Regions from separate parts of the Streptomyces sp. NPDC051020 genome, predicted to be linked through region 2. Evidence: riboswitches for the same ligand, from Rfam matches in the RefSeq annotation. Region 2 holds a riboswitch; the other holds the start of a gene.

Region 1 (4,341 bases), on a different contig from region 2:
CCGCCTCGCGGGAGACTCGCTGGGCACGCAGACCTGCGGTGGTACCGATGGATGTCATGTGGTCCTCCGGGTTCGGTAGAGGACCAGAACGAACGCGGGTACGCCGATGAGGGCGGTGACGACGCCCACCGGCACCTCCTGCGGATCGAGGACGGTCCGGGCGAGCGTGTCGACCCAGACGAGGAACACCGCCCCGGCCAGCGCGGTGACCGGCAGCAGCTGCCGGTGCCCGGAGCCGGTGAGCGCCCGGGCGGCATGCGGCAGCACGAGCCCGACGAAGCCGATGGCACCCGCCGAGCTGACGAGCGCGGCGGTCAGCAGCGCGGTCGTGCAGAGCAGCACGATCCGGGTGCGGCCGACATCGACTCCCAGGGCGGCGGCCGCGTCCTGACCGAAGGCGAAGGCGTCGAGCGTTCGGGCGTGGCCCAGCGAGATCAGCAGGGTCACGACGAGCACGGGGAAACAGACCCACACATCGGTCCAGCCGACCCCGCTGAGCGAGCCGAGCAACCAGAACAGCACGCCTCGGGTCTGCTCGGCGTCGGCCGCGGTCATCACCACGAAGGAGGTCAGCGCGGAGAACAGCTGCATGGCCGCGACGCCGGAGAGGACGACCCGGTCCGTCGTACCGCCGAGGGTATGACTGAGCAGCAGCACCAGGGCGAACGAGCAGAGTGCCCCGATGAACGCCCCGGTCGAGATCGACACCGCTCCCCCGCCCACCCCGAGGACGACGACCACGACGGCACCCGTCGACGCCCCGGAGGAGACGCCGAGGACGAACGGGTCGGCGAGCGGATTGCGGAGCAGGGACTGCATGACCGTGCCGCACACCGCGAGTCCGGCGCCGCACACGGCGGCGAGCAGGGTACGGGGCATGCGCAGGTTCCAGATGATGCCGTCCCGGACAGGGGTGAGCCGCGATTCGCCCACCCCGAGGTGGGCGGCCACCGCGGACCAGACGTCGGCGACGGAGATCCGGGCGGGGCCGATGGTGACGGCGATGGCGACGGACAGCGCGAGCAGGGCGAGGCCCGTGGTCCACAGCACACCGTCGCGCAGCCCCCGTGCGCCACCGGCCCTGCGGTGCCCATCGGTTCCGGGTGCCTGCTCCGTACGTACCGCTGCGACCCGTTCGGTGTCCGTCACCCGGCGAGCCCGAACGTCCGCAACCCGGCGGCGACCTGTTCCAGACCCTCGACCGTCCGGATGGACGGATTCATGGCCTGGCCGCTGAGCAGCACGTACCGCTTGTGCTTGACGGCGTCCATGTTCTTCGTCGCGGGATTGGACTCCAGGAACTCGATCTTCTTCGCGGCGCTCTCGGCGGTCTGTGCCCTGCGCGTCAGATCGCCGATGACCAGGACGTCGGGGTTGCGGTCGGCGACGGTCTCCCAGCTGATCTGCGGCCATTCCTCATGGGTGTCGTCGAAGACGTTCTTCGCTCCGAGCTCCCTGGTGATGACGCCGGGTGCACCGCAACAGCCAGCCAGGTACGGGGCCTTGGAGTCGGAGAACCAGTAGAGGAGAGTGGCGTGGGAGGCGTCGATGCCGTCGGTGGCCTTCTTCACCCGCTCCCGCAGCCGGGCGACGAGCTCGTCGCCGCGCTGCTGAACGCCGAACACGGCGGCCAGGTCGCGCACTTCGCCGTAGACGCTGTCCATGGTCAGTGCTTCGGTACGCGCTCCGTCGCCGCCGCCGCTGTTGTCCTTGCCGGTGCAGTCGGCGGGCGACACGTAGGTGGGGACACCGAGCTCCTCGAACTGTTCGCGGGGGGCGACGCCGCCCTTGGCGAGGGTCGATTCGAACGAGGCGCTGACGAAGTCGGGTTCCTGGTCGAGGACCTTCTCCGACGACGGCCGGTTCTCCGAGAGGCGTGGCACCTTCGCGTTGGCCTTCTCCAGCCCCTTCATCACCGGGTCGGTCCAGGTGGCTGTGGCCGCCAGCCGGTCGGCGAGGCCGAGGGAGAGCAGGATCTCCGTCGATCCCTGGTCGACGGAGACGGCGTGGTGCGGTGCGGCTTCGACGGTGACGGTGCGACCACAGTTCCTGAGCGTCACCGGATAGCCTTCGCCACCAGCTGACTTGGCCGCGGAGTTGTCGGTCCCTCCGCCGCACGCGGTCAGCAGGAGGAGTGCCGCCGGGAGCAGGGCGGCGGTGCGGGCGGGGCTGGCTATGGACGGCACGGAGTCCCTCTGCGTCTCAGGGCCCATGCGCGGAGCCCACTGTACGAAGTGCTGTCGCCCGGTACCGGGCGACAGGTGCCAGCAGGTCTTCGGACTCGGGTTCCTTCGGACGGGACGCCTTCCCAGGACAACCGTGGATGTCCCAGTGGCCGTGGCCCCGCCCGTCCCCCTCACCGCTGCGCGTCAGCTCCGGATTCGCACCGGATTCCCTGACCCCTACGTGGAGTTTGACTGGCTTCGGCAAGCTATCACGCGGCCCCGCGCGGCTCGTCGGCGGTGCGGTGGGGCCAAAGGCGTCCCGGCCGTACCGTACCGTCATGTCTGCCCCTGCCTACGGACTCTGGAGGGCGACCACGGCGTTGTGGCCGCCGAACCCGAAGGAGTGGCTCACGGCGCGCCGGACGGGCCGGTGGCGGGGCTGTCGGGTGACGCAGTCGATGTCGAACTCGGGCGCCGGGGCGTCCAGGTTGGCGATCGGCGGTACGACCCCGCGCTGCAGCGTGAGGATCGTCAGCCCCGCCTCGATGGCTCCGGCGGCCCCCATGCAGTGGCCCAGTACCCCCTTGGGGGCGGTGACGGGTGGCCGGTGCGGGTAGGCCCGGCTGATGAGAGCGGCTTCGATGGCGTCGCCCAGCGGTGTCGACGTGCCGTGCGCGTTGACGTGTTCGACGTCCGCGGCCGCCCAGTCCGCGTCGCGCAGCGCGGCCTCTACCGCGGCCCGGGCGACGGCGCCGGACGGGTGCGGACTGGTGGGATGGTGGGCGTCGGTGGTGGCGCCTGTCCCGGCGAGCAGCGCCCGCGGAACCGCTGCCCGGGCCCGTGCGTCATCCGCCCGTTCCAGCACCATGACGGCGGCGCCCTCGCCCATGACCAGGCCGGCACGATCAGCCGCGAACGGCCGGCAGAGGCGGCCCGGGTCGCCGTCCCTCGTGGCGGCGGCACCGGACCGCGCGAATCCGGTCATGGCGACCGGGAAGACGATCGACTCGGTGGCTCCGGCGATGGCGAGGTCGCATTGCCCGGTGACCAGCAGGTCCCGGGCGACGGAGAGCGCGGTGACCCCGGAGGAACAGGCGGTGCACGGCGCCAGGCTGGGACCGGTCGCCCCCATCCGGATGGCGATCTCCGCCGCGGGCATGTTCGGAATGGTGAGGAGGATCCCCGCCGGCGACGTGGCCCCCGGCCCGCGCCGGTCGAGGGCGACGGCCTGTTCGGTCAGGCCCGCGGATCCTCCGCTGCTGGTGCCGACGACCACGGCGACCCGGCTGCCGTCCCAGTCGGCCGGGTCCAGTCCGGCGTCCGCGACCGCTTCCCGCGCGGCGAGGACGGCGAATTTGACGTACCTCCCCATCCGGAAGGCCGCACGGCCGCCGACCGCGTCGTCCAGATCGAAACCGGAGACCGTGCACGCGAAGTCGATCGCGCAGCCTTCGAGCTCGGGGACGGTGCGGGCCGGTGAGACCCCGGCGCACACCCCGTGCCAGGTGGTGTCGGTGTCGTTGCCGACCGGGGTGATCATCCCCAGGCCGGTGACGGCGACGGCAGGCCTGTTCATCGGGCGTTGCTCATCGCGGGGTCGCCGCTCACCACGGCATCGATGAACGTCGTGATGTCGGCGAGGGTGGCGTCCTTGTAGAGCTTGCCGGAGTCGGCCTCGACCCCCAGCGTCTCCTTGATGATGACGGCGAACTCGGCGACGGCGAGGGAGTCCATCTCCAGGCTGTCCATCGTGGAACCCGGAAGGATCTCGGCGGCCGGCACCTTGAAGGTGTTCGTGAGAACGTCGGTGATCTGGGGGTGGATCGCGCTCATGATCTTCCTCTTCGCTAGGTCGTGCAGGTCGCGCATTTCATGCAGGTTCTACCGATTCCCGGGACGGTGGAACGCACGGTCCCGATGCCGAAGTAACTGACTCCCGATCTGCCGGTTACGCCTTGCGGCGAACCGATTCGCCAACGATCACCCGTGGCTTCGCACAGCGCCGGGAAAGGACGGATGTGGTGCCCCAGTACGCCAGCAGAACGGCCCGGACTCCAAGGGCCCCGACCGCGTCCCGTACCCTGCACAGCTGTCCGGCGGTTCGCTCGTCCGAAGCCTTCACCGCTCCCCCTGCGCCCCGGTGGTGGTCTGCCAGGACGCCTCCGGATCGTCGTAC
Region 2 (4,341 bases):
CACAGGGCCCCGTCCAGTTCATCTCCCGTTCACCCAGGTTGCCTACGTTCCACGTGCCAATGACGTCGAACGATTGCCTGGGTAAATGGAACACATCACGCTGCTCCTCGCGATTGTGATCGTGACAGCTCTAGTGTTCGATTTCACGAACGGTTTCCATGACACCGCGAACGCGATGGCGACCACCATCTCGACCGGTGCCCTCAAACCCAAGACAGCGGTGGCCATGTCCGCCGCTCTCAACCTCGTCGGCGCCTTCCTGTCGGTGGAGGTCGCCAAAACGATCTCCGGCGGGATCATCAACGAGGACGGGCTGCGGACAGAAGTCATCTTCGCGGCCCTCGTCGGCGCCATTCTGTGGAATCTGCTCACCTGGCTGGTCGGCCTGCCGTCCAGCTCGTCCCACGCACTCTTCGGCGGCCTGATCGGCGCCGCGGTGATGTCGGCGGGCTGGTCCTCGGTCGACGGCGGAACCGTCGTCACCAAGGTGCTGCTGCCCGCGGTCGCCGCCCCGGTCGTCGCGGGTGTCGCCGCGCTGCTGGCGACCAGGCTGACGTACCGGATCGGCGGCGGGAACCGCAACGAGGCCCAGGAGAAGGCCACCGCCAAGGGCTACCGGGCCGGCCAGATCGCCTCGGCGGGACTGGTCTCGCTCGCCCACGGCACCAACGACGCGCAGAAGACCATGGGCATCATCACCCTGGCCCTGGTCACCGGTGGCGTCCTGTCCCCCGGCTCGAACCCGCCGATCTGGGTCATCGTCTCCGCCGGTCTGGCCATCGCACTCGGCACCTACCTGGGCGGCTGGCGCATCATCCGCACCATGGGCAGCGGCCTCACCGAGCTCAAGCCGCCACAGGGCTTCGCCGCCCAGACCAGCGCGGCCACGGTCATCCTGGCCTCCTCGCACCTCGGCTTCTCCCTCTCCACCACCCAGTCCTGCTCCGGCGCCGTGATGGGTGCGGGTCTGGGCCGCCCGGGCGGTGTGGTCCGCTGGTCCACCGCGACCCGGATGTTCGCCGCCTGGGGTCTGACCCTGCCGGCCGCGGGTCTGGTCGGCGCGGGCGCGGAGTTCCTCACCAGGCAGGGCACCTGGGGTGTCGTCGCCGTCGCCGTCCTGCTCATCGCGGGCTCCGGAGCGATCTGGCTGCTGTCCCGGCGCAAGCCGGTCGGGCACGGCGATGTCGCGCCCACCGGTGAGGTCGCCGAACCGGCGGGTGTCATCACCACCGCCATCGCGGCCGTCACCCCGCCGCCGCCCGCCGGGACGGCTGCGGTCGCCACGGCAGTGGACACGACCACGGACCTCAAGACCACCATCCCGGCCCAGCCCGGAACCGTCGCCGCCGATCCGGCGCGGCCCGCCACGGTGTAAGGACAGATCACCATGAACATCGACTGGGCAGCTCTCGGCTCCGTCTTCGGCGTCTCGCTCGTCGTCACCGTCGCGCTGGTGGGCCTCTTCACCCTGGGCATCGTCGGCCTCTCCAAGCAGCCGGAACCGGCCGCGGAGGGTGGCTCCACCGGAGGCTCCCTGGTGCTCGCCCGCGTGGGCGGGTACCTCTGCTTCGGGCTCTGCGCGGCCTCGGTCGCGTACGGGATCTATCTGATCGTCGCCTGAGCCCCTTCCCGCACTCCCCCATCGGGCCGGACACACCTCGCGTGTGTCCGGCCCGATGTGCGTCTGCGCACACTGCACCGCCGCAGGTCAACGCCAGGTTGACGGGCGTTCGCGGAGCGTGGTGGACTGCCGGAGCCATTTACGGCGACAGCAGAGGAAGCCGGTGTGAATCCGGCGCGGTCCCGCCACTGTCACCGGGGAGCGGTCCCCCACACCGGAAGTCACGGCCCGCGCATGCGGGCTGGAAGGCCGGGGGAACTGCGGATCCGGGAGCCAGGAGACTCTCGCCGCCGGTCACGTCGAACCAGGGCGCGGACCCTGAGTGAGGACATATCGCCATGCCCGGCTGCCGTGCGTCCGCCGTTTCTGTGCCGCTCTCACCAGGAGCCGGCTGTACCGAGGTCCTTCGAGGCAGCACGGCCGGCTGAGCCGTGCGAGCCGACCGCATCTTCGCGTACGGCGCCGCCGCCGGCCTGATCGGCGATCTGCTGCTCGGTGATCCCCGCCGGGGGCATCCGGTCGCCGCCTTCGGGCGGGCCGCGGCGGGCGTCGAACGGCGTCTGTGGCGCGACCACCGCGGGTGGGGCGCCCTGCACACCCTGGTCTGCGCCGGAGGCGCTGCCGGTGGAGCCGCGCTGGCCGCCCGTGCCGTACGCCGTCATCCCGCCGCCTCCGTCGCCCTGACCGCGGCCGCCACCTGGTCCGTCGTCGGCGGCACCTCGCTGGGTCGCGAGGCGCGCGCCATCGGCGGCGCGCTCGCCGCCGGTGACATCGAGCTGGCCCGGGAGCGCCTCCCCCATCTGTGCGGGCGCGACCCGCACTCCCTCGACGGGCCGCAGATCGCGCGCGCCGTGGTGGAGTCCGTGGCCGAGAACACCTCGGACGCGGTGGTGGGTGCCCTCGTGTGGGGCGCGCTGGGTGGCGTGCCCGGACTCGTCGCCTTCCGTGCCGTCAACACCCTCGACGCGATGGTCGGGCACAAGTCGCCCCGCCATCTGCGCTACGGCTGGGCCTCGGCCCGCCTGGACGACGTCGCGGGCTGGCCCGGCGCCCGGCTCACCGCCGCGCTCGCCGTGGTTGCCGGGGGGCAGCCACGTCGAGCGCTGCGGGCCTGGCGGGCGGACGCGGGCAGGCATCCGAGCCCCAACGCGGGTCCGGTGGAGGCCTCGTTCGCGGGGGCGCTCGGCGTACGGCTCGGCGGGACCCTCGCGTACGGCGGGCGTGTCGAGCACCGGCCGGTACTGAACGGCGCGACCGGCCGTGCGGTGGAGACCGGGGACATCGAGCGCGCGGTGCGGCTGTCGCGCCGCGTGGGGGTACTGGCCCTCGGCGTGTGCGCGGCGGGCCGGCTGATCGCAGGACGGTGGTCGCCCCCGGGGCGGCGTGCGGCTGCGGGACGGAGCGGGAAATGAGCGGCGGACTGCTGGTCGCCGGAACCACGTCGGACGCGGGCAAGAGCGTCGTCACGGCAGGCATCTGCCGGTGGCTGGTGCGCCAGGGCGTGAAGGTCGCGCCGTTCAAGGCGCAGAACATGTCGCTGAACTCGTTCGTCACCCGCGAGGGCGCGGAGATCGGACGCGCGCAGGCGATGCAGGCGCAGGCCGCCCGGGTGGAACCGACCGCGCTGATGAACCCGGTGCTGCTCAAGCCCGGCGGCGACCGGTCCAGTCAGGTCGTCCTGATGGGCAGGCCGGTGGGCGAGATGAGCGCGCGCGGCTACCACGGGGGGCGACAGGAATCCCTGTTCGGTACGGTCGTGGACTGTCTGGAGCAGCTTCGGGGCACCTATGACGCCGTGATCTGCGAGGGGGCGGGCAGCCCGGCCGAGATCAATCTGCGGCGCACCGACATCGTGAACATGGGGATCGCGCGGGCCGCGGGGTTCCCCGTCATCGTCGTCGGTGACATCGACCGCGGTGGCGTCTTCGCCTCGTTCTTCGGCACGACGGCGCTGCTCAGCGCCGAGGACCAGGCGCTGATCGCCGGCTATCTGGTCAACAAGTTCCGCGGCGACGTGTCGCTCCTGGAGCCGGGTCTTGACATGCTGCACGGGCTGACCGGGCGGCGGACGTACGGAGTACTGCCGTTCGCCCACGGCCTGGGCATCGACGAGGAGGACGGGCTGCGGGTCTCGCTCCGCGGGGCCGTACGCGAGTCGGTCGTCGCACCGCCGCACGGCGAGGACGTGCTGCGGGTCGCGGTGTGCGCCGTGCCGCTGATGTCGAACTTCACCGATGTGGACGCGCTGGCCGCCGAACCGGGTGTCGTGGTGCGGTTCGTGGACCGGGCGGAGGAGCTGGCCGACGCGGATCTGGTGATCGTGCCGGGCACGCGCGGGACGGTGAAGGCGCTCGCCTGGCTGCGGGAACGGGGGCTGGCCGACGCGCTGCTGCGACGGGCGGCGCAGGGGCGTCCGGTGCTCGGCATCTGTGGCGGGTTCCAGGTGCTCGCGGAGCAGATCGAGGACGAGGTGGAGTCGCGGGCGGGGCGGGTCGACGGGCTCGGACTGCTGCCGGTGCGGATCCGGTTCGACCGCGAGAAGACCCTCGCCCGGCCGGTCGGTACGGCGCTCGGGGAGCCGGTGGAGGGGTACGAGATCCACCACGGGGTCGCCGATGTGCGGGGCGGCGAGCCGTTCCTGGACGGGTGCCGGGTCGGCGCGGTGTGGGGGACGCACTGGCACGGGTCGCTGGAGAGCGATGCGTTCCGGCGGCGGTTCC

The links. A riboswitch is a leader RNA that binds a small molecule or an ion and turns the genes downstream of it on or off. The one in region 2 is predicted to bind cobalamin.
Region 1: another riboswitch for cobalamin. It lies ahead of AB0N06_RS27005 (ABC transporter substrate-binding protein); the one in region 2 lies ahead of AB0N06_RS19415 (cobalamin biosynthesis protein).

The regions. Positions count from the first base shown of each region.
Region 1 is NZ_JBFBCG010000057.1:39,518-43,858, forward strand. Features, by position in the region: gene AB0N06_RS26995 (ABC transporter ATP-binding protein) at 1-58, opposite strand, end outside; gene AB0N06_RS27000 (iron chelate uptake ABC transporter family permease subunit) at 55-1,062, opposite strand; gene AB0N06_RS27005 (ABC transporter substrate-binding protein) at 1,146-2,186, opposite strand; cobalamin riboswitch at 2,249-2,437, opposite strand; gene AB0N06_RS27010 (beta-ketoacyl-[acyl-carrier-protein] synthase family protein) at 2,518-3,741, opposite strand; gene AB0N06_RS27015 (acyl carrier protein) at 3,738-3,998, opposite strand; partial or broken gene AB0N06_RS27020 (acyl-CoA dehydrogenase) at 4,114-4,341, opposite strand, start outside.
Region 2 is NZ_JBFBCG010000033.1:19,328-23,668, reverse strand. Features, by position in the region: gene AB0N06_RS19425 (inorganic phosphate transporter) at 86-1,375, shown strand; gene AB0N06_RS19420 (hypothetical protein) at 1,388-1,621, shown strand; cobalamin riboswitch at 1,774-1,905, shown strand; gene AB0N06_RS19415 (cobalamin biosynthesis protein) at 2,053-3,033, shown strand; partial or broken gene AB0N06_RS19410 (cobyric acid synthase) at 3,030-4,341, shown strand, end outside.